Regions from separate parts of the Evansella cellulosilytica DSM 2522 genome, predicted to be linked through region 1. Evidence: a T-box and tRNA genes for the amino acid it is inferred to sense, from the RefSeq annotation. Region 1 holds a T-box; the other holds one or more tRNA genes.
The links. A T-box is a leader RNA that pairs with one kind of tRNA and senses whether it is charged. The one in region 1 lies ahead of proS (proline--tRNA ligase), so its partner is inferred to be a tRNA-Pro.

Region 2: it has a tRNA-Pro gene. The T-box ahead of proS (proline--tRNA ligase) is inferred to sense a tRNA for this amino acid. The anticodon was not compared.

What each region holds. Positions count from the first base shown of each region.
Region 1 covers NC_014829.1:1,420,985-1,431,810, forward strand. The annotation lists gene BCELL_RS06370 (saccharopine dehydrogenase family protein) at 1-77, shown strand, start outside; gene BCELL_RS06375 (TIGR04104 family putative zinc finger protein) at 217-519, shown strand; gene BCELL_RS06380 (hypothetical protein) at 703-891, shown strand; gene BCELL_RS06385 (ClbS/DfsB family four-helix bundle protein) at 980-1,453, shown strand; gene BCELL_RS06390 (antibiotic biosynthesis monooxygenase family protein) at 1,649-1,972, shown strand; gene BCELL_RS06395 (VOC family protein) at 2,374-2,718, shown strand; gene BCELL_RS06400 (hypothetical protein) at 2,844-3,164, shown strand; gene BCELL_RS06405 (lysozyme inhibitor LprI family protein) at 3,320-3,964, shown strand; gene BCELL_RS06410 (histidine phosphatase family protein) at 4,084-4,644, shown strand; gene BCELL_RS06415 (DinB family protein) at 4,712-5,185, shown strand; T-box leader at 5,599-5,811, shown strand; gene proS (proline--tRNA ligase) at 6,011-7,447, shown strand; gene BCELL_RS06430 (GNAT family N-acetyltransferase) at 7,942-8,757, shown strand; gene BCELL_RS06435 (GNAT family N-acetyltransferase) at 8,792-9,319, shown strand; gene BCELL_RS06440 (putative zinc-binding protein) at 9,568-9,930, shown strand; gene BCELL_RS21535 (OmpA family protein) at 10,170-10,826, shown strand, end outside.
Region 2 covers NC_014829.1:101,904-112,729, forward strand. The annotation lists rRNA gene BCELL_RS00445 (16S ribosomal RNA) at 1-1,085, shown strand, start outside; tRNA gene BCELL_RS00450 (tRNA-Ile) at 1,249-1,325, shown strand; tRNA gene BCELL_RS00455 (tRNA-Ala) at 1,339-1,414, shown strand; rRNA gene BCELL_RS00460 (23S ribosomal RNA) at 1,597-4,529, shown strand; rRNA gene rrf (5S ribosomal RNA) at 4,599-4,714, shown strand; tRNA gene BCELL_RS00470 (tRNA-Val) at 4,723-4,798, shown strand; tRNA gene BCELL_RS00475 (tRNA-Thr) at 4,804-4,879, shown strand; tRNA gene BCELL_RS00480 (tRNA-Lys) at 4,898-4,973, shown strand; tRNA gene BCELL_RS00485 (tRNA-Leu) at 4,988-5,072, shown strand; tRNA gene BCELL_RS00490 (tRNA-Gly) at 5,121-5,195, shown strand; tRNA gene BCELL_RS00495 (tRNA-Leu) at 5,221-5,309, shown strand; tRNA gene BCELL_RS00500 (tRNA-Arg) at 5,313-5,389, shown strand; tRNA gene BCELL_RS00505 (tRNA-Pro) at 5,454-5,530, shown strand; tRNA gene BCELL_RS00510 (tRNA-Ala) at 5,538-5,613, shown strand; rRNA gene BCELL_RS00515 (16S ribosomal RNA) at 5,766-7,320, shown strand; rRNA gene BCELL_RS00520 (23S ribosomal RNA) at 7,647-10,579, shown strand; rRNA gene rrf (5S ribosomal RNA) at 10,649-10,764, shown strand.

The DNA.
Region 1 (10,826 bases):
TATTATCACATTTAGATGAAGAAATCCTTTATACCTACGAGATGAAGGTCGTGAATGAACAGGTGAGAGGTAGTTAAAAAGGTATCTTCACCTAAACCGAGTTGGGCATCGTTTCGTATTAAGAATAACCCGTTTAGCGATTGTTTAGCATGTAAACTTGTGGGTTCATGTTAAAATGTATGTACATAACTTGTTGAATTGGAGGAGGTTTATTTTATGAGACTGCCTTCTTGCTGGAGCTGTCAGTATCGATTTAAATGGAAAGAGCTACTATTTAAATTCAGGAAGATTGAATGTCCTAGCTGTCGTGAGCATCAACACGTCACGAGAAGAAAACAACGGCAAACGCAAGTACTAACACTATTTCTCACCATGCTTACCATTGTCGGCATTCACTTTATTTATAGTTATTCAGCTATAGGAGCACTTCTCTATGGTGTAGCCATCCTACTTATTACGCTAGTATTTTCTCCGTTTCTCTCAGAATTTACTGAAAAAGAGGAGCAGTTATTTAAGTAGCTTTTGATGGAATAATATATATGTGTAGTTAAACTAAATTGACGTAAATAGAATGAAGGGTTGCCATGTTGCGACTCTCTTTTTTTGTCCAAAAATTGGCAAATAGTGTTAAACTAAAAGGGAGTCTACAAAAAAGCTAATATGTGTAAACGGGTAATGGGCATATTAAATGGAGGAAATTTAATGAAAAATAAACTATTACTAATAATTTTATTATCATGTATTTTAGGTTCGGCGCTAATAAGTAGTTTAGCATGGCTTACTTATACTTTTAAAGCTACATTCTACGGTATAGCACTGGCAGTATTAGTTATTACTGGATTTGTCTATTTCTCTGAGTATTTTAGAAGAGGGAAAGAACGGAATATATAATTTTCTTTCTTTAACTAGGGAAAAAACGGTTTTTCATATAATCGGATACACTGCATTAAGAAGTCTGGTAGAAAAAGGTGGATATTTCATGAATGTTAATAGTGAAAAAGAAATACTGTTATTGGATAGTGAAAAAAACTTTACTTCATTACTTAGGATAGTAGAAGAGATTCCTAGCAGAAAAAGAGGAACTTCTATCGAAACGAAGGAAAGAGATAAAAATTTTCGTGATGTACTTATGCATTTGTATGAATGGCATGCAATGCTAGAGAGATGGTATAGAGAAGGCATGCATGGAGACTCTCCTCATATGCCAGCACCCGGTTATAAATGGCGTACTATCAAACTGCTTAATATGAAAATATGGGAAGACTATCAAGATGTGAAATTAAATCAAGCTATAAATAAATTGAAGCTAAGTCATGAAAGAGTAATGGATCTAATTAAATCACATACCAATGAAGAAATCATGACAAAAAAATACTACCGTTGGACTAAAACAAGTAATCTATACAGCTATTTCGCAGCAAACACTACCAATCATTACATCTGGGCCATTTAAAAATGTAAGGCTATTGCTCAATTAATAGAAGATGGGGAGGATAAGGAAAAGTGAGTCGCCATCTGCCCATGAGCAAAAGAAAAAGTGAGTGAAGGTAAGATGGGGAGTCGCCAGTCTACTATGATCGAAGAAAAACAAGTGCGTATGTTCAGTTTCATGCATAAAGTAAAGAGTAATAAAAGGGGGATTTTATAAATGAACGGTAAAGGGGAAAAGCAATCACCATATTATGCAGTTATATTTACTTCACAGAGAACTAAAGGTGACAATGGTTATGGGGAAATGGCAAAAGTAATGGAGGAGTTAGCTTCAAAAGAACAAGGGTTTTTAGGGATTGAGAGTGCAAGAGACAGTCAGTTAGGTATTACTGTTTCATATTGGGAAACGTTAGATGATATTAAGAGATGGAAAGAAAATTCAGCTCATAAGGTAGCGCAAGAAAAGGGGAAAGCAGAATGGTACAAAAATTATAGTGTTCGAGTTTGTAAAGTTGAAAGAGATTATTCTTTTGAAGATTGATGTAGTTGTATTCTCAGATATATGAGTATAAATATGAGTTGCAGTGTTGCGCTCTTTTTTTTATACAGAAAACATTCTGAATTTTCGCTGTTTATAAAAAGTATAATTTGAATTAAACTTCCATTAACGTTTTTTATTATAGGGCTAATCATCGATTATATTGAGACATCAGTTGATTAAGGATTGAACAATATTAAATCACTAAATAAATAGTGTAGTATTAGCATAAGTTTAGCAATTAACAAAATTCTAGCAATAATTCCGAAATAACGAGGTATATCTGCAACAATTTTAACTGATTTAACGTCAGTAATAAATAAGTGATTTCAAAGGATTTGTTTAATCTAGGCAAACCGTACGTAGAGTCAAAAGTTAAAATTAGTCATTTTTGGAGTGATACTATGTCATTTATTGAGAGAGAAATTGGTGCAGTATTTTTAGCGGTTAAAGATATTGAGAAAGCGAAGGATTGGTATAATGATTTACTCGGGATCGAGGAGAATATAGACATTCAATTTGGTCATCTTTATGTCATTCCAAGCTCAAATCTAGTTTTGGACAGTAAGATTTATTCGAAGCGGCATCAAGGGGAAGCACCTCTATTTCATTTTAATACGAAGAATATTCAAATGGCCTATGAAGAATGTAAGAAAAAGAATGTCGAGATATTAACAGATATAGAACATGGACAATGGTTTAATTTTCGCGACCCGGATGGGAACGTTCTGATGATTTGTCAATGTTAACAGATAGAGTATGGAGAGTGTCACCATAGCCCAAAACTTTAGAGAGGAATATCCAAAGCAGATTTTAGAAATTTAAATATCTGTATTGGAAAATCGGAGACACTAGCGAAGTGGAGTGTGAGAAGATGTTTGTTAAAATTTACATTTATCATATTAAAAGAGATAAAACAGAAGAGTATTTTCGGATACAAGAAAAAGCGCGTGAAATTTACAGGAAGTTTATTGATTCTGAAACAACCTATTTACAAAGTAGATCAGATACTACAAAGTGGATCGAGATCACTAAATATAGAAGTGAGGAAGAATATGATAAAGGCATTGCACTAATTAATACAGAAAAGGAAATACAGGAATTATTTAAATCGTTTCAATCTATTCTAGTAGATCGGAAGAGAGAAATAGTAGAAGAAAACTTTATAGAGGTTATGAATACAAGTATTTTGTAAATTTTATTGTAACTAAAAGGGTATTAAACTATTTTTATTGATTTTTTAATATAGAAGTAAATGACTTTATATAAGTAAAAATAGCAAAATACGATTAGGCTGTTTTTTCAACAAATCAGCATAGGAGATTTACATCATCGAGAGGCGGATTATTTATGACAAATAATAAAAAGATTTTTATGGCGAGCATTACTTCACTATTACTATTAGCAGCATGTGCAAACTCATCAAACGAATCAAGTGTTATGTTGGAGAATGAGTCACAAAATAAGCAAGAAACAGAAGACAGAAATGATGCTGATTCTCATGAAGGTTCCACAGAGAGTAACCATGACATCAATAAAACCCAGAACAATGATACAGAAAGTAATGAAACGAATAATAAAGAAGATACAGCGACTTCAAGTAATTTGCCTGATGATCCATCTCATAACATTACTGAAGTAAATATGAAGGAAAAATATATGAATAAATTAGATGATACGAGAAAAGAAACAGAAGAATTAGAAGCAGTTGACTCCTCAACATACGCTTTAAAAGAAGTTGAAAATACTAGATGGGATATTTGGGATCAATTGCTGAATGAAATTTATGGAGTTATACAGGAACAATTGACAGTAGAAGAAATGGACCAATTAAGAGAAAAACAACGGAGCTGGATAAAATATAGAGATGATCGTGCATTAGAAGCATCGGAAATATATAAGGGGGGAACGCAGGAACATTTAGAATATGTTTCTGTGTTGGCAAATCTTACAGAAGAAAGATGCTATGAACTAGTAGAAGGTTATATGAAATAATTTGCACGAATTATGAGATTAATTATTAAAAAAGGGAGTAATCTATTCGTTTTTTTAAGCTTAAGAAAACTAAGCGAGTGTGTAATAACAGGTAGTAGTTCCACGAACGGAGTTGAGGTATGGAAATATCATTGATAAGACATGGAAAATCACAACTTAATGAAAATGATAAAATAACTTGCTTGGAATTTAAAAAATGGGTAGAAAAATATGATTGTAATGGTGTGTGTGTAGAGTCAACATACCCCTCCGATACAGTAAGTAAAGTAAAAAGTGCAAAAAAAATTATTACTAGCGACATGAATAGAGCTGTTCATTCAGCCAAATTATTAAGTCCCGAAGCAATACTCATATCAGAATCTCTATTTCGAGAGGCTGAGTTACCTACTGCCTTTAAAAAATTTGGTGTGAAATTACGTCCAACGAATTGGGCTATCATCTTAAGATTATTATGGTTTTTAGGTTATTCTAACGAATGCGAGTCTTTGAGTAATGCGAAGTTAAGAGCGAAAAAAGCCTCACAAAAATTAATTGAATATGCAGAAGAACATCAAAAGGTAGCTTTAGTGGGACATGGATTTTTTAATATGTTAGTTGCCAAAGAATTACGGAAAAAAGGTTTGAAAGGAAAAAAGAGGACGGGTTCAAAGCATTGGAGTTGTACAACATACTCTTTATAATGAACTAGTTAATGAGAGTTCAAATTCTTACTTATTGTTAAAAGTCCAAAATATGAGGGGGATTCTTTTGATACACTTTTTTGAGTATAACTGGCAAGTGAGAGACGAATGGTTCGATTGGTGTAAACAACTTTCAAATGAAGAGCTGTTAAAAGACCGAACTGGCGGAGTTGGAAGTATATTATATACCCTTTTTCACATTATTGATGTTGAATACAGTTGGGTGCGAGGGATACAAGGTAAAGAAGATATCGTTTTTGAGTTTGCTGATTACGATACACTTGAAAGGGTTATGTCTCTGTCTGATAGATTTCGGAATGAACTAACAGATTTTTTGATTAATAATCTTGAAGAAATGAAGGGGGAAGTTGTGAGCGTAGCATGGGACGAAGAGCAATATACTGCTGATGAAATATTACATCACATCATTGCACATGAAATTCACCACGTTGGCCAACTCTCTGTTTGGGCAAGAGAATTACAGAAATCGCCAGTACCTTCTCATTTTGTTGGGAGAAAGTTAAAGTCGATTTTTTCTTAGAATGATAAAGGTTTCGATGAGAAAATTTGACAAGTGTGTGTACATACTGACTCCTTATTTACCCCCTATGAATAAAAAACTGGTAAAGATCAAACTGATTTCTTTTCAATTGACTGGAAAGGAGGCTACTGATGGATAAGTATGTTTTAAAAGAAGCTGCTATAAAATTTAATGTGGATGTGTCTTCGTTTAGATTAATTGGATAAGAGGGACGGTTCTCGTTCGCCAATTTTTTAATAACCAATGGCTGATATGTTTCATGGTACAAGACATACTCCTATTATCTACGGGACAGTTTTCGAAATGCACGAACACTAAGCAAATCAAATGAATTAATTCTTCATGTCACTGTTTTTTCTATAGTTGTTGAGATTCACTTAACAATCTGATATATTCATTTATAAATAAATACACATTAATCAATGAAGTGACCAAGTAAATAAGAATTGTGAGACAGAAAATATAGCGTTTGCTGAGAGCTATATCACCTCTTCTTATTGAACCCTACCACAGAGATGTTAGTTAAAACTAACCGAGTAGTTTCGTTACAAACGTTTAGAGGACATAGTATTTTTTATGTCGAACTAAGGTGGTACCACGTCTATTAGCATAAAGACGTCCTTTTTGGACTCTTTATGCTTTTTTTAATAAGTTTGCTGTGGAAATGATACCATGCGTAGCAGGACATCACTCACTACTACTTTAAAGAGAGGTGGCATCATTTCTACACCACTTCTAAGAAAAAACAAAAAACGAGTTTCACCAATCTCGTTTTTTGTTTTTCTTATCATCATTAACTCAATTATTAAGGGAGGATCCGCCTTCATGTCTCAAAAAAGAGAAGATTTTTCAAAATGGTATATTGATACGATTCAAAAAGCAGATTTATTGGATTACACGCCAGTCCGCGGTTGTATTGCATTTAAGCCGGATGGCTATGAATTATGGGAACATATTAAAGAGGAGATGGATAGCCGCTTTAAAGAAACTGGTCACCGCAATGCTTACTTTCCGATGCTAATACCAGAGACTTTCTTCCAAAAGGAAAAAGATCATATTGAAGGATTCTCACCAGAGCTTCCTTGGGTAACGGAAGCTGCAGGAGAAAAGCTAGAAGAACGTTTAGCACTCCGTCCAACTTCAGAAACAATGATTGGACATTTGTATTCAAAGTGGATTAAAAGTTATCGGGACCTTCCTGTTTTAATTAATCAATGGGCAAATGTATTCCGTTGGGAAAAGAAAACTCTTCCTTTCATTCGTACGTCTGAGTTTTTATGGCAAGAAGGTCACACTGCTCATGTGGATGAAGAAGATGCACGTAAGGAAACAATGCAAATGCTTAATATTTATAAAGAAGTCGTAGAAGGATTACTAGCCATTCCAGTCTATGATGGGGAAAAAACACCATCTGAGCGCTTTGCTGGTGCGGTGGATACTTATTCCATTGAAGCGATGATGAAAGATGGAAAAGCTGTGCAAGCAGGGACATCGCACTACCTTGGTACAAAATTTGCGGAAGCATTCGATATAAAATATTTAACTAGAGAAAATAAACATGAAAATGTGCATACGACCTCTTGGGGAACATCGACACGTTTAATCGGTTCGGTTATTATGGTGCATGGTGACGAACAAGGACTTGTTTTACCTCCAAGAATTGCGCCGACTCAAGTGGTGTTGATTCCAGTTGGTCCATGGAAGAAGAACCCAGCAATAATTGATAAGTTGGATGAAATATTTGTCGCTCTAAAAGTGAAAGGAATTCGAGTACGACTTGATGATTCTGACCAATCACCAGGTTATAAATTCAATGAATGGGAGTTAAAAGGTGTTCCAGTCCGTATTGAACTTGGACCACGTGATTTAGAAGGTAATCAAGTGATGATGAAGGCCCGTGATGAAAGAGAAAAATTAGTCGTATCTTTAGACACGGTTGTGGAATCCATTGAAAAAGAATTGAATACAATGCAAACGCGTCTATTTGAAAAAGCAAAAGCTTTTCTAGCAGAAAATTCCCATACACACTTGGATACAATAGACCAATTAAATCAACATTTAGCAGATGCTGAGAAAAAGGGTCACATTCCTGGATGGGTATTAGCCGGGTGGTGTGGAGACGATGCTTGTGAAACAAACGTAAAAGATAAAACAAAATTTACAACACGTAACATACCATTCAACCCACCGCAAACAAAACATACTTGCATTAATTGTGGAAATGAAGCAAAACACACAGTTTGGTTTGCACGAGCATATTGATTAACTAATGTTAAGGATAAGGGGGACCCGTTCGAGACTGCTGAAAAAGTAGAAATCTTGATATTTTATTGTATTAATATTCAATATATCTAATTATAGAAAAGGTTGATGAGACCGGAGCAAGCGAGGTAAGTGTCTCTTCCTCTACGAGCATATGCTTTGAAGCGTATCCGTCGAGACAACTCGAAGCATTAGCGACGAAGCGACGCTCGTTCCTGAGGGAGAAAAGGCAGGGGTGAGACTACGTTAGATGCAAAGCATCAAGGAGGCTCACCAGCCGCCCGCGGAAAGCGAGTTTGCACAGATCTCATCAACTTCTATATTCAAATAACCTTATATTTATTAGCCTATACTTAAAGGATAAGTACTTTTTCACTGGTTCCGGACCCGTTCTCGTTTGCCAATTTTTAAAATAACCAAGTCTGTTATGTGAACCTTGCAAACGAGAACCGTCCCTTCTTGCCATTCTTGCCATTATGGAGGGGGAGATTACGATTAGTTTAGTTGTGAATCAAGAATTAGCCGAGAGGTTGGAAAATGCAGAAATTGATACTGTTAAATCAAGATTGACAGAAATGCAGAAAATGGATGGCAATCCGATGGAAGTTGACATTCAACATTTCGGGAATGCAACAGCGTTTTCGGTGAAAAACATTCCTGGTCCGTCTTATAATACGGTAAAAGGTTTAAAAGCTGGTGATGAAGATCAAGTAGAAAAGGTAATAGATTTTTACAAGAAAAAAGAGATCCCTGTACGCTTTGAATTAACACCAGCACATACCTCTACAAAACTCCTTAGCTATCTTAGTGATGCTGGCTTTTATCATCATGACTTTCATTCAACGCTTTATGCTCCAATTTTGAATTTCCGCCAAAATAATAAGGAGTTAAAAGAAAAAATAACGATTCGCAAGTTAGAAAGACACGAGTTTGATATTTTTGCAGATATTTATATTAATAGTTTTCAAATGCCACAATTCTTGAAAAATGCCGTTGCACAAAATAATGAAGTGCTTTGTAATCATAAAAATTGGATGTTTTATCTCGCAAGCTATGATGGTGAGCCTGCAGGAATCGGTGTCTTACACATTGATCATGGAGTAGCAACTTTAGCTGCTGCGGCAACGATACCTGGTTTAAGGAATAAAGGCATTCAGAGTGACCTGATTAAGCAACGCATCCTTCAAGCGTACAAACAGCATTGTGATTTAATTGCAGGACATGCAAAGTTCGGATCGACTAGTCAAAACAACATGGAACGAGCTGGGCTGAAAATTGCATATACTAAGGCGATATGGATTGAAAGATAAATACTTTTCTCTAACTAGGAAATGAGGGGTAATGATGAACTTTTTCATTGAAAATCTAGATGATAAAATGGCTAAACAGATTTTAAGTTGGAAATATGAAAAGCCTTATGATTTTTATAATAATGAAGTTAGTGAAGAAGCATTAAATGAGCTGCTCGATGGTTCTTATAAGGCGATAACAACTGATAATGGTGATTTGGTTGGGCCCACTGAAAAAGTGAAAGAACGCCACTTTTTCAGTGCCCTTGATTTGATTGGCTTTTTTTGTATTGGTCAAACAGCGCAAATACCAATAGGACATCAATATGGTGTGTATCGCGAAGATTGTGTAGATATAGGTCTTGGTATGCACCCCGACTATGTCGGAAAGGGATATGGATTTGATTTTTGTACCTATATCATCAAAAATATAAATGAGAATTTTGAGGGAATGGCATTAAGGTTGTCCGTTGCAACGTTTAATAAAAGAGCTATTCATTTATATGAAAAACTAGGTTTTGTAAAGAAGGACAAGTTCAATACTCCTCGAGCGGAATTTATGACAATGATGATGGATAGATGAGCTGCTTATTAATAGAGAATAAAATTAGTAGGGAGGTTGACTCAAAAGGTAAAAAAAATCGATCTATTGAGACAACCTGATAACATTGCGTGGCATAGTTAATGCCAGGACTTTCGAAAGCTTTTTAAACCCAATTTTAAACAAGTAATAAATTTTGAAAAATCAGTTGGTGACGAATATCACTGTAGTATATCTCCTTTTTCTATATAATTGTTTGAATTAATAGAATATTATTCGGGGGGATACTCGTGAGAAAAAAAGATTTGCCTATTGTTTATTCGTGTTCAGGTTGTTCTTCCGCAGCGCAAACTGCCAATTCGGTAGCAATAAAAATGGATAGGGAAAGTATTGCAGAGATGTCATGCATTGCAGGGGTTGGTGGTGATGTGAAGCCGTTAGTTGATACTGCTAAATCAGGCCGTGACATCATTGCAATTGATGGTTGTCCTTTAGCGTGCTGCAAAAATGTGCTTGCTAGACATGACGTAAAGCCAAAGCATCATTTTGATTTATCGCATTTTAAAATACCGAAAAGAAAGGGACAGGATCCAGATCCAACCAATGTTTACCATGCATATGACCAAGTTTTAGCTAACATTTTACAACGATGACGATTAAGTATCATCAAACATATTTTATAAAAATTGGTGGTGAAGCTATACCATCAATTTTTTCGTATGTATGAAAGAGGAAGTGTGGTTGTTGTCTTTGCTATATCAAACGCGGATATATTCTTCCATATGAAAAAATATTAATCTCTTTTTTACCAATTAATAGGATGTTTTGTAAAATTATGATAAATTAAAATATAGTTTTATACGAAAAAAGCTTTGAAAAGGGGGGATAGAAAGTGAGGGTGGTAACGCTTACTTTCTTGTTATGCTTTTTTGCCATCATGTCACTTGCTTGTAGTGATAACACCGAAGGATTGTCCGATGAAGATGAGGGTCAACTGGAGAACTTAGACGTTGATGAAGAGAAAAACGATGAGAAGGAGAAACAAGAGGAAGCGGTCGACGAAAATGATTCGTTAGGTGGGGAGGAGCAACAACGTTCTGGTGACTTTGTCATTGATATGTCTGCTAAGGCACATCTTGAAGATGATGTCATTATTGTTGAGGGGAATAGTAATCTCCTCCCAGGCACGGAGATACACCTCGAAGCCAATACATTAAATGAAATTTCACATAGTATAGCTTTAAGTAGACTAAGAACGGTTGATGAGGTCAAAGAGGATGGATCATTTCACTTTGAAGTGGATCGTCCTGATGTCGATGTTTTTCGTTTGTATGTAATTGTTCCAGGGGATCGACTTAGAGACGACATACTTGAACACTATGGTGAAAATGGTGAAAGGATGGAAGGGGCGCATATTGTAAGGACCGAATCTTCCATTAGAAGAGAGGTTGTAAAAAATGTGCAAATAGAGGCGATCATCTATCTTCAGGAAGATACAACACAATATGCACTGACGTCCCCAGACTTATTTGATCCTCCTGAAGATTAT
Region 2 (10,826 bases), 1.3 Mb from region 1:
ATTCAAATAGGTTGGCACCTTGACGGTACCTAACCAGAAAGCCCCGGCTAACTACGTGCCAGCAGCCGCGGTAATACGTAGGGGGCAAGCGTTGTCCGGAATTATTGGGCGTAAAGCGCGCGCAGGCGGTCTCTTAAGTCTGATGTGAAAGCCCACGGCTCAACCGTGGAGGGTCATTGGAAACTGGGGGACTTGAGTGTAGGAGAGGAAAGTGGAATTCCACGTGTAGCGGTGAAATGCGTAGATATGTGGAGGAACACCAGTGGCGAAGGCGACTTTCTGGCCTACAACTGACGCTGAGGCGCGAAAGCGTGGGGAGCAAACAGGATTAGATACCCTGGTAGTCCACGCCGTAAACGATGAGTGCTAGGTGTTAGGGGTTTCGATACCCTTAGTGCCGCAGTTAACACATTAAGCACTCCGCCTGGGGAGTACGGCCGCAAGGCTGAAACTCAAAGGAATTGACGGGGGCCCGCACAAGCAGTGGAGCATGTGGTTTAATTCGAAGCAACGCGAAGAACCTTACCAGGTCTTGACATCCTCTGACACTCCTAGAGATAGGACGTTCCCCTTCGGGGGACAGAGTGACAGGTGGTGCATGGTTGTCGTCAGCTCGTGTCGTGAGATGTTGGGTTAAGTCCCGCAACGAGCGCAACCCTTGATCTTAGTTGCCAGCATTCAGTTGGGCACTCTAAGGTGACTGCCGGTGACAAACCGGAGGAAGGTGGGGATGACGTCAAATCATCATGCCCCTTATGACCTGGGCTACACACGTGCTACAATGGGTGGTACAAAGGGCAGCAAAGCCGCGAGGCCGAGCGAATCCCATAAAGCCACTCTCAGTTCGGATTGCAGGCTGCAACTCGCCTGCATGAAGCCGGAATTGCTAGTAATCGCGGATCAGCATGCCGCGGTGAATACGTTCCCGGGCCTTGTACACACCGCCCGTCACACCACGAGAGTTTGTAACACCCGAAGTCGGTGAGGTAACCTTTTGGAGCCAGCCGCCGAAGGTGGGACAGATGATTGGGGTGAAGTCGTAACAAGGTATCCCTACCGGAAGGTGGGGATGGATCACCTCCTTTCTAAGGAGCAGTTATTTTCTACAACAACTGTAGAAACATAAAGCTCATTACTTTCGAACTTCGCTTTGGACTTTTTGTTTAGTTTTGAGAGATTATACTCTCTGTATAAGTTATTAACTTAATAAATAGTATCTTATTTGTATATTCTTATACCCCTTTGTAGGGGCCTGTAGCTCAGCTGGTTAGAGCGCACGCCTGATAAGCGTGAGGTCGGTGGTTCGAGTCCACTCAGGCCCACCATAATAAAGGATTTGGGGCCTTAGCTCAGCTGGGAGAGCGCCTGCCTTGCACGCAGGAGGTCAGCGGTTCGATCCCGCTAGGCTCCACCAATTTATTAACGTAGTTTTAAGAACATAACGAATAGGGTTTTTAACTATGTTTGTCCTTTGAAAACTAGATAACAAAAACTGATTTAAATGATCACCAGTAGATATCAATAGAAGTCTATTCTTCTAACGAAATCAACTGTGTGTCTTAGTTAAGGCGAATGTAAGACGCCACACTTTTTAGTGGTTAAGCTAGAAAGGGCGCACGGTGAATGCCTTGGCACTAGGAGCCGATGAAGGACGGGACGAACACCGATATGCTTCGGGGAGCTGTAAGTAAGCTTTGATCCGGAGATTTCCGAATGGGGGAACCCACCATCCGTAATGGGATGGTATCCATACCTGAATACATAGGGTATGAGAAGGCAGACCTGGGGAACTGAAACATCTTAGTACCCAGAGGAAGAGAAAGCAAATGCGATTTCCTGAGTAGCGGCGAGCGAAACGGAATTAGCCCAAACCAAGAGGCTTGCCTCTTGGGGTTGTAGGACACTCCATACGGAGTTACAAAGAAACAGCGTAGGTGAAGCGATCTGGAAAGGTCTGCGAGACAAGGTAACAGCCCTGTAGCCGAAACGTTGTTTCCTCCGGAGTGTATCCTGAGTACGGCGGGACACGTGAAACCCCGTCGGAATCCGGGAGGACCATCTCCCAAGGCTAAATACTCCCTAGTGACCGATAGTGAACCAGTACCGTGAGGGAAAGGTGAAAAGCACCCCGGGAGGGGAGTGAAATAGATCCTGAAACCGTGTGCCTACAAGTAGTTGGAGCCCGTTAATGGGTGACAGCGTGCCTTTTGTAGAATGAACCGGCGAGTTACGATAACGTGCGAGGTTAAGTTGAAGAGACGGAGCCGCAGCGAAAGCGAGTCTGAATAGGGCGCCATAGTACGTTGTTGTAGACCCGAAACCGTGTGATCTACCCATGTCCAGGGTGAAGTCCAGGTAACACTGGATGGAGGCCCGAACCCACGCACGTTGAAAAGTGCGGGGATGAGGTGTGGGTAGGGGTGAAATGCCAATCGAACACGGAAATAGCTGGTTCTCCCCGAAATAGCTTTAGGGCTAGCCTCGAGGTGAGAGTATTGGAGGTAGAGCACTGATTGGACTAGGGGTCCCCACAGGATTACCGAATTCAGTCAAACTCCGAATGCCATTTACTTATCCTCGGGAGTCAGACTGCGAGTGCTAAGATCCGTAGTCAAGAGGGAAACAGCCCAGACCATCAGCTAAGGTCCCAAAGTATACGTTAAGTGGAGAAGGATGTGGAGTTGCTTAGACAACCAGGATGTTGGCTTAGAAGCAGCCACCATTGAAAGAGTGCGTAATAGCTCACTGGTCGAGTGACTCTGCGCCGAAAATGTACCGGGGCTAAACGTATCACCGAAGCTATGGATTGTCCTTACGGACAGTGGTAGGGGAGCGTTCCAAGGGCGTTGAAGCATGACCGGAAGGACATGTGGAGCGCTTGGAAGTGAGAATGCCGGTATGAGTAGCGAAAAGAGGGGTGAGAATCCCCTCCGTCGAAAGCCTAAGGTTTCCTGAGGAAGGCTCGTCCGCTCAGGGTAAGTCGGGACCTAAGCCGAGGCCGAAAGGCGTAGGCGATGGCAAACAGGTTGAAATTCCTGTACCACCACGTCACCGTTTGAGCAACGGGGGGACGCAGGAAGGTAGGGTAAGCGCACTGATGGATATGTGCGTCGAAGCAGTGAGGCTGACAAGTAGGCAAATCCGCTTGTCATAAGGCTGAGCTGTGATCGCGAGGGAAATTATAGTACCGAAGTTCCTGATCCTACACTGCCAAGAAAAGCCTCTAGCGAGGTGACTGGTGCCCGTACCGCAAACCGACACAGGTAGGCGGGAAGAGAATTCTAAGACGCGCGGGAGAACTCTCGTTAAGGAACTCGGCAAAATGACCCCGTAACTTCGGGAGAAGGGGTGCTCTATTAGGGTGTATGCCCGAGAGAGCCGCAGTGAATAGGCCCAAACGACTGTTTATCAAAAACACAGGTCTCTGCCAAGCCGTAAGGCGAAGTATAGGGGCTGACACCTGCCCGGTGCTGGAAGGTTAAGAGGAGGGGTTATCCTTCGGGAGAAGCTCTGAATTGAAGCCCCAGTAAACGGCGGCCGTAACTATAACGGTCCTAAGGTAGCGAAATTCCTTGTCGGGTAAGTTCCGACCCGCACGAAAGGTGCAACGATTTGGGCACTGTCTCAACGAGAGACCCGGTGAAATTATATTACCTGTGAAGATGCAGGTTACCTGCGACAGGACGGAAAGACCCCATGGAGCTTTACTGTAGCTTGATATTGGATTTTGGTACAACTTGTACAGGATAGGTAGGAGCCTTGGAAGCCGGAGCGCTAGCTTCGGTGGAGGCGTCGGTGGGATACTACCCTGGTTGTACTGGAATTCTAACCTCGGTCCGTAATCCGGATCAGGGACAGTGTCAGGTGGGCAGTTTGACTGGGGCGGTCGCCTCCTAAAAAGTAACGGAGGCGCCCAAAGGTTCCCTCAGAATGGTTGGAAATCATTCGTAGAGTGCAAAGGCATAAGGGAGCTTGACTGCGAGACATACAGGTCGAGCAGGGACGAAAGTCGGGCTTAGTGATCCGGCGGCACCGTATGGAAGGGCCGTCGCTCAACGGATAAAAGCTACCCTGGGGATAACAGGCTAATCTCCCCCAAGAGTCCACATCGACGGGGAGGTTTGGCACCTCGATGTCGGCTCATCGCATCCTGGGGCTGAAGTAGGTCCCAAGGGTTGGGCTGTTCGCCCATTAAAGCGGTACGCGAGCTGGGTTCAGAACGTCGTGAGACAGTTCGGTCCCTATCCGTCGCAGGCGTAGGAAATTTGAGAGGAGCTGTCCTTAGTACGAGAGGACCGGGATGGACACACCGCTGGTGTACCAGTTGTTCCGCCAGGAGCATAGCTGGGTAGCTACGTGTGGAAGGGATAAGTGCTGAAAGCATCTAAGCATGAAGCCCCCCTCAAGATGAGATTTCCCATCACGTAAGTGAGTAAGATCCCTCAGAGATGATGAGGTTGATAGGTCTCATGTGGAAGCATGGCGACATGTGAAGCTGAGAGATACTAATCGATCGAGGGCTTAACCAAACTTTATTAAGACGATCATTTAATCAGATAATGTTATCTAGTTTTGAGAGGATAAACTCTCATAAAAAGTCCAGTGACGATAGCGGAGAGGTCACACCCGTTCCCATGCCGAACACGGTAGTTAAGCTCTCCAGCGCCGATGATAGTTGGGGGTTTCCCCCTGTGAAAGTAGGACGTTGCTGGGCAGGTAAATGGAGGATTAGCTCAGCTGGGAGAGCACCTGCCTTACAAGCAGGGGGTCGGCGGTTCGATCCCGTCATCCTCCACCATTTATGCTGGCCTAGCTCAATTGGTAGAGCAACTGACTTGTAATCAGTAGGTTGGGGGTTCAAGTCCTCTGGCCAGCACCATATTCATTCCTTTTATAGGAGCCATTAGCTCAGTTGGTAGAGCATCTGACTTTTAATCAGAGGGTCGAAGGTTCGAGTCCTTCATGGCTCACCATTTTAAAATTGTTTGCGGGTGTGGCGGAACTGGCAGACGCGCTAGACTTAGGATCTAGTGCCTTCGGGCGTGGGGGTTCGACTCCCTTCACCCGCACCAAACGATTTTAAAAAATATATAATTAGTCCGTTATTAACTTATTTATTTGCGGGAGTAGTTCAGTGGTAGAACACCACCTTGCCAAGGTGGGGGTCGCGAGTTCGAATCTCGTCTTCCGCTCCAGTAATTTAAGTTTGTAATTCGTCTAGCCGGGGTGGTGGAATTGGCAGACACACAGGACTTAAAATCCTGCGGTAGGTGACTATCGTGCCGGTTCAAGTCCGGCCCTCGGCACCATAAGCGCCCGTAGCTCAATTGGATAGAGCGTTTGACTACGGATCAAAAGGTTAGGGGTTCGACTCCTCTCGGGCGCGCCATAATAAATTATACATGCACTAATCCCTTTATCTTTAGTATAGTGTTTGTAGATAGTTTAAATAACGGGAAGTGGCTCAGCTTGGTAGAGCACCTGGTTTGGGACCAGGGGGTCGCAGGTTCAAATCCTGTCTTCCCGACCATCTTTTTGGGGCCTTAGCTCAGCTGGGAGAGCGCCTGCCTTGCACGCAGGAGGTCAGCGGTTCGATCCCGCTAGGCTCCACCAATATTATTGATCTTTGAAAACTAAACAAAAAGCCAAGCGAAGTGGGATAGACACATTAGTCGTATATACGATTGATGAAAGGATATCCCGTCAATAAGATTTATAAATTAGCCAAAATTTAGCTTGATGTCAGAGACATCGAACTCAACAATTTTTTGGAGAGTTTGATCCTGGCTCAGGACGAACGCTGGCGGCGTGCCTAATACATGCAAGTCGAGCGGATCAAATAAGAGCTTGCTCTTATGAGATTAGCGGCGGACGGGTGAGTAACACGTGGGCAACCTGCCTTACAGACTGGGATAACTCCGGGAAACCGAAGCTAATACCGGATGATCAACGGAACCGCATGGTTCTATTGTAAAAGTTGGGAGTAATCCTAACACTGTGAGATGGGCCCGCGGCGCATTAGCTAGTTGGTGAGGTAATGGCTCACCAAGGCAACGATGCGTAGCCGACCTGAGAGGGTGATCGGCCACACTGGAACTGAGACACGGTCCAGACTCCTACGGGAGGCAGCAGTAGGGAATCATCCGCAATGGGCGAAAGCCTGACGGTGCAACGCCGCGTGAACGATGAAGGTCTTCGGATTGTAAAGTTCTGTTGTTAGGGAAGAACAAGTGCCATTCAAATAGGTTGGCACCTTGACGGTACCTAACCAGAAAGCCCCGGCTAACTACGTGCCAGCAGCCGCGGTAATACGTAGGGGGCAAGCGTTGTCCGGAATTATTGGGCGTAAAGCGCGCGCAGGCGGTCTCTTAAGTCTGATGTGAAAGCCCACGGCTCAACCGTGGAGGGTCATTGGAAACTGGGGGACTTGAGTGTAGGAGAGGAAAGTGGAATTCCACGTGTAGCGGTGAAATGCGTAGATATGTGGAGGAACACCAGTGGCGAAGGCGACTTTCTGGCCTACAACTGACGCTGAGGCGCGAAAGCGTGGGGAGCAAACAGGATTAGATACCCTGGTAGTCCACGCCGTAAACGATGAGTGCTAGGTGTTAGGGGTTTCGATACCCTTAGTGCCGCAGTTAACACATTAAGCACTCCGCCTGGGGAGTACGGCCGCAAGGCTGAAACTCAAAGGAATTGACGGGGGCCCGCACAAGCAGTGGAGCATGTGGTTTAATTCGAAGCAACGCGAAGAACCTTACCAGGTCTTGACATCCTCTGACACTCCTAGAGATAGGACGTTCCCCTTCGGGGGACAGAGTGACAGGTGGTGCATGGTTGTCGTCAGCTCGTGTCGTGAGATGTTGGGTTAAGTCCCGCAACGAGCGCAACCCTTGATCTTAGTTGCCAGCATTCAGTTGGGCACTCTAAGGTGACTGCCGGTGACAAACCGGAGGAAGGTGGGGATGACGTCAAATCATCATGCCCCTTATGACCTGGGCTACACACGTGCTACAATGGGTGGTACAAAGGGCAGCAAAGCCGCGAGGCCGAGCGAATCCCATAAAGCCACTCTCAGTTCGGATTGCAGGCTGCAACTCGCCTGCATGAAGCCGGAATTGCTAGTAATCGCGGATCAGCATGCCGCGGTGAATACGTTCCCGGGCCTTGTACACACCGCCCGTCACACCACGAGAGTTTGTAACACCCGAAGTCGGTGAGGTAACCTTTTGGAGCCAGCCGCCGAAGGTGGGACAGATGATTGGGGTGAAGTCGTAACAAGGTATCCCTACCGGAAGGTGGGGATGGATCACCTCCTTTCTAAGGAGCAGTTATTTTCTACAACAACTGTAGAAACATAAAGCTCATTACTTTCGAACTTCGCTTTGGACTTTTTGTTTAGTTTTGAGAGGTCATACTCTCAAAATAAAGTCGTTGTGCTCGCTGAACGCTAACGCGTATCAGCTCAAAAGACAGCACAACTACTTGATTATCGCACACTTGCGTGGTGCGATTTGTCCTTTGAAAACTAGATAACAAAAACTGATTTAAATGATCACCAGTAGATATCAATAGAAGTCTATTCTTCTAACGAAATCAACTGTGTGTCTTAGTTAAGGCGAATGTAAGACGCCACACTTTTTAGTGGTTAAGCTAGAAAGGGCGCACGGTGAATGCCTTGGCACTAGGAGCCGACGAAGGACGGGACGAACACCGATATGCTTCGGGGAGCTGTAAGTAAGCTTTGATCCGGAGATTTCCGAATGGGGGAACCCACCATCCGTAATGGGATGGTATCCATACCTGAATACATAGGGTATGAGAAGGCAGACCTGGGGAACTGAAACATCTTAGTACCCAGAGGAAGAGAAAGCAAATGCGATTTCCTGAGTAGCGGCGAGCGAAACGGAATTAGCCCAAACCAAGAGGCTTGCCTCTTGGGGTTGTAGGACACTCCATACGGAGTTACAAAGAAACAGCGTAGGTGAAGCGATCTGGAAAGGTCTGCGAGACAAGGTAACAGCCCTGTAGCCGAAACGTTGTTTCCTCCGGAGTGTATCCTGAGTACGGCGGGACACGTGAAACCCCGTCGGAATCCGGGAGGACCATCTCCCAAGGCTAAATACTCCCTAGTGACCGATAGTGAACCAGTACCGTGAGGGAAAGGTGAAAAGCACCCCGGGAGGGGAGTGAAATAGATCCTGAAACCGTGTGCCTACAAGTAGTTGGAGCCCGTTAATGGGTGACAGCGTGCCTTTTGTAGAATGAACCGGCGAGTTACGATAACGTGCGAGGTTAAGTTGAAGAGACGGAGCCGCAGCGAAAGCGAGTCTGAATAGGGCGCCATAGTACGTTGTTGTAGACCCGAAACCGTGTGATCTACCCATGTCCAGGGTGAAGTCCAGGTAACACTGGATGGAGGCCCGAACCCACGCACGTTGAAAAGTGCGGGGATGAGGTGTGGGTAGGGGTGAAATGCCAATCGAACACGGAAATAGCTGGTTCTCCCCGAAATAGCTTTAGGGCTAGCCTCGAGGTGAGAGTATTGGAGGTAGAGCACTGATTGGACTAGGGGTCCCCACAGGATTACCGAATTCAGTCAAACTCCGAATGCCATTTACTTATCCTCGGGAGTCAGACTGCGAGTGCTAAGATCCGTAGTCAAGAGGGAAACAGCCCAGACCATCAGCTAAGGTCCCAAAGTATACGTTAAGTGGAGAAGGATGTGGAGTTGCTTAGACAACCAGGATGTTGGCTTAGAAGCAGCCACCATTGAAAGAGTGCGTAATAGCTCACTGGTCGAGTGACTCTGCGCCGAAAATGTACCGGGGCTAAACGTATCACCGAAGCTATGGATTGTCCTTACGGACAGTGGTAGGGGAGCGTTCCAAGGGCGTTGAAGCATGACCGGAAGGACATGTGGAGCGCTTGGAAGTGAGAATGCCGGTATGAGTAGCGAAAAGAGGGGTGAGAATCCCCTCCGTCGAAAGCCTAAGGTTTCCTGAGGAAGGCTCGTCCGCTCAGGGTAAGTCGGGACCTAAGCCGAGGCCGAAAGGCGTAGGCGATGGCAAACAGGTTGAAATTCCTGTACCACCACGTCACCGTTTGAGCAACGGGGGGACGCAGGAAGGTAGGGTAAGCGCACTGATGGATATGTGCGTCGAAGCAGTGAGGCTGACAAGTAGGCAAATCCGCTTGTCATAAGGCTGAGCTGTGATCGCGAGGGAAATTATAGTACCGAAGTTCCTGATCCTACACTGCCAAGAAAAGCCTCTAGCGAGGTGACTGGTGCCCGTACCGCAAACCGACACAGGTAGGCGGGAAGAGAATTCTAAGACGCGCGGGAGAACTCTCGTTAAGGAACTCGGCAAAATGACCCCGTAACTTCGGGAGAAGGGGTGCTCTATTAGGGTGTATGCCCGAGAGAGCCGCAGTGAATAGGCCCAAACGACTGTTTATCAAAAACACAGGTCTCTGCCAAGCCGTAAGGCGAAGTATAGGGGCTGACACCTGCCCGGTGCTGGAAGGTTAAGAGGAGGGGTTATCCTTCGGGAGAAGCTCTGAATTGAAGCCCCAGTAAACGGCGGCCGTAACTATAACGGTCCTAAGGTAGCGAAATTCCTTGTCGGGTAAGTTCCGACCCGCACGAAAGGTGCAACGATTTGGGCACTGTCTCAACGAGAGACCCGGTGAAATTATATTACCTGTGAAGATGCAGGTTACCTGCGACAGGACGGAAAGACCCCATGGAGCTTTACTGTAGCTTGATATTGGATTTTGGTACAACTTGTACAGGATAGGTAGGAGCCTTGGAAGCCGGAGCGCTAGCTTCGGTGGAGGCGTCGGTGGGATACTACCCTGGTTGTACTGGAATTCTAACCTCGGTCCGTAATCCGGATCAGGGACAGTGTCAGGTGGGCAGTTTGACTGGGGCGGTCGCCTCCTAAAAAGTAACGGAGGCGCCCAAAGGTTCCCTCAGAATGGTTGGAAATCATTCGTAGAGTGCAAAGGCATAAGGGAGCTTGACTGCGAGACATACAGGTCGAGCAGGGACGAAAGTCGGGCTTAGTGATCCGGCGGCACCGTATGGAAGGGCCGTCGCTCAACGGATAAAAGCTACCCTGGGGATAACAGGCTAATCTCCCCCAAGAGTCCACATCGACGGGGAGGTTTGGCACCTCGATGTCGGCTCATCGCATCCTGGGGCTGAAGTAGGTCCCAAGGGTTGGGCTGTTCGCCCATTAAAGCGGTACGCGAGCTGGGTTCAGAACGTCGTGAGACAGTTCGGTCCCTATCCGTCGCAGGCGTAGGAAATTTGAGAGGAGCTGTCCTTAGTACGAGAGGACCGGGATGGACACACCGCTGGTGTACCAGTTGTTCCGCCAGGAGCATAGCTGGGTAGCTACGTGTGGAAGGGATAAGTGCTGAAAGCATCTAAGCATGAAGCCCCCCTCAAGATGAGATTTCCCATCACGTAAGTGAGTAAGATCCCTCAGAGATGATGAGGTTGATAGGTCTCATGTGGAAGCATGGCGACATGTGAAGCTGAGAGATACTAATCGATCGAGGGCTTAACCAAACTTTATTAAGACGATCATTTAATCAGATAATGTTATCTAGTTTTGAGAGGATAAACTCTCATAAAAAGTCCAGTGACGATAGCGGAGAGGTCACACCCGTTCCCATGCCGAACACGGTAGTTAAGCTCTCCAGCGCCGATGATAGTTGGGGGTTTCCCCCTGTGAAAGTAGGACGTTGCTGGGCAGATAAAGTCATTCTCAATAGAGAGTGGCTTTTTTTATTTGTTTAGGATTTGGACTTTTGTG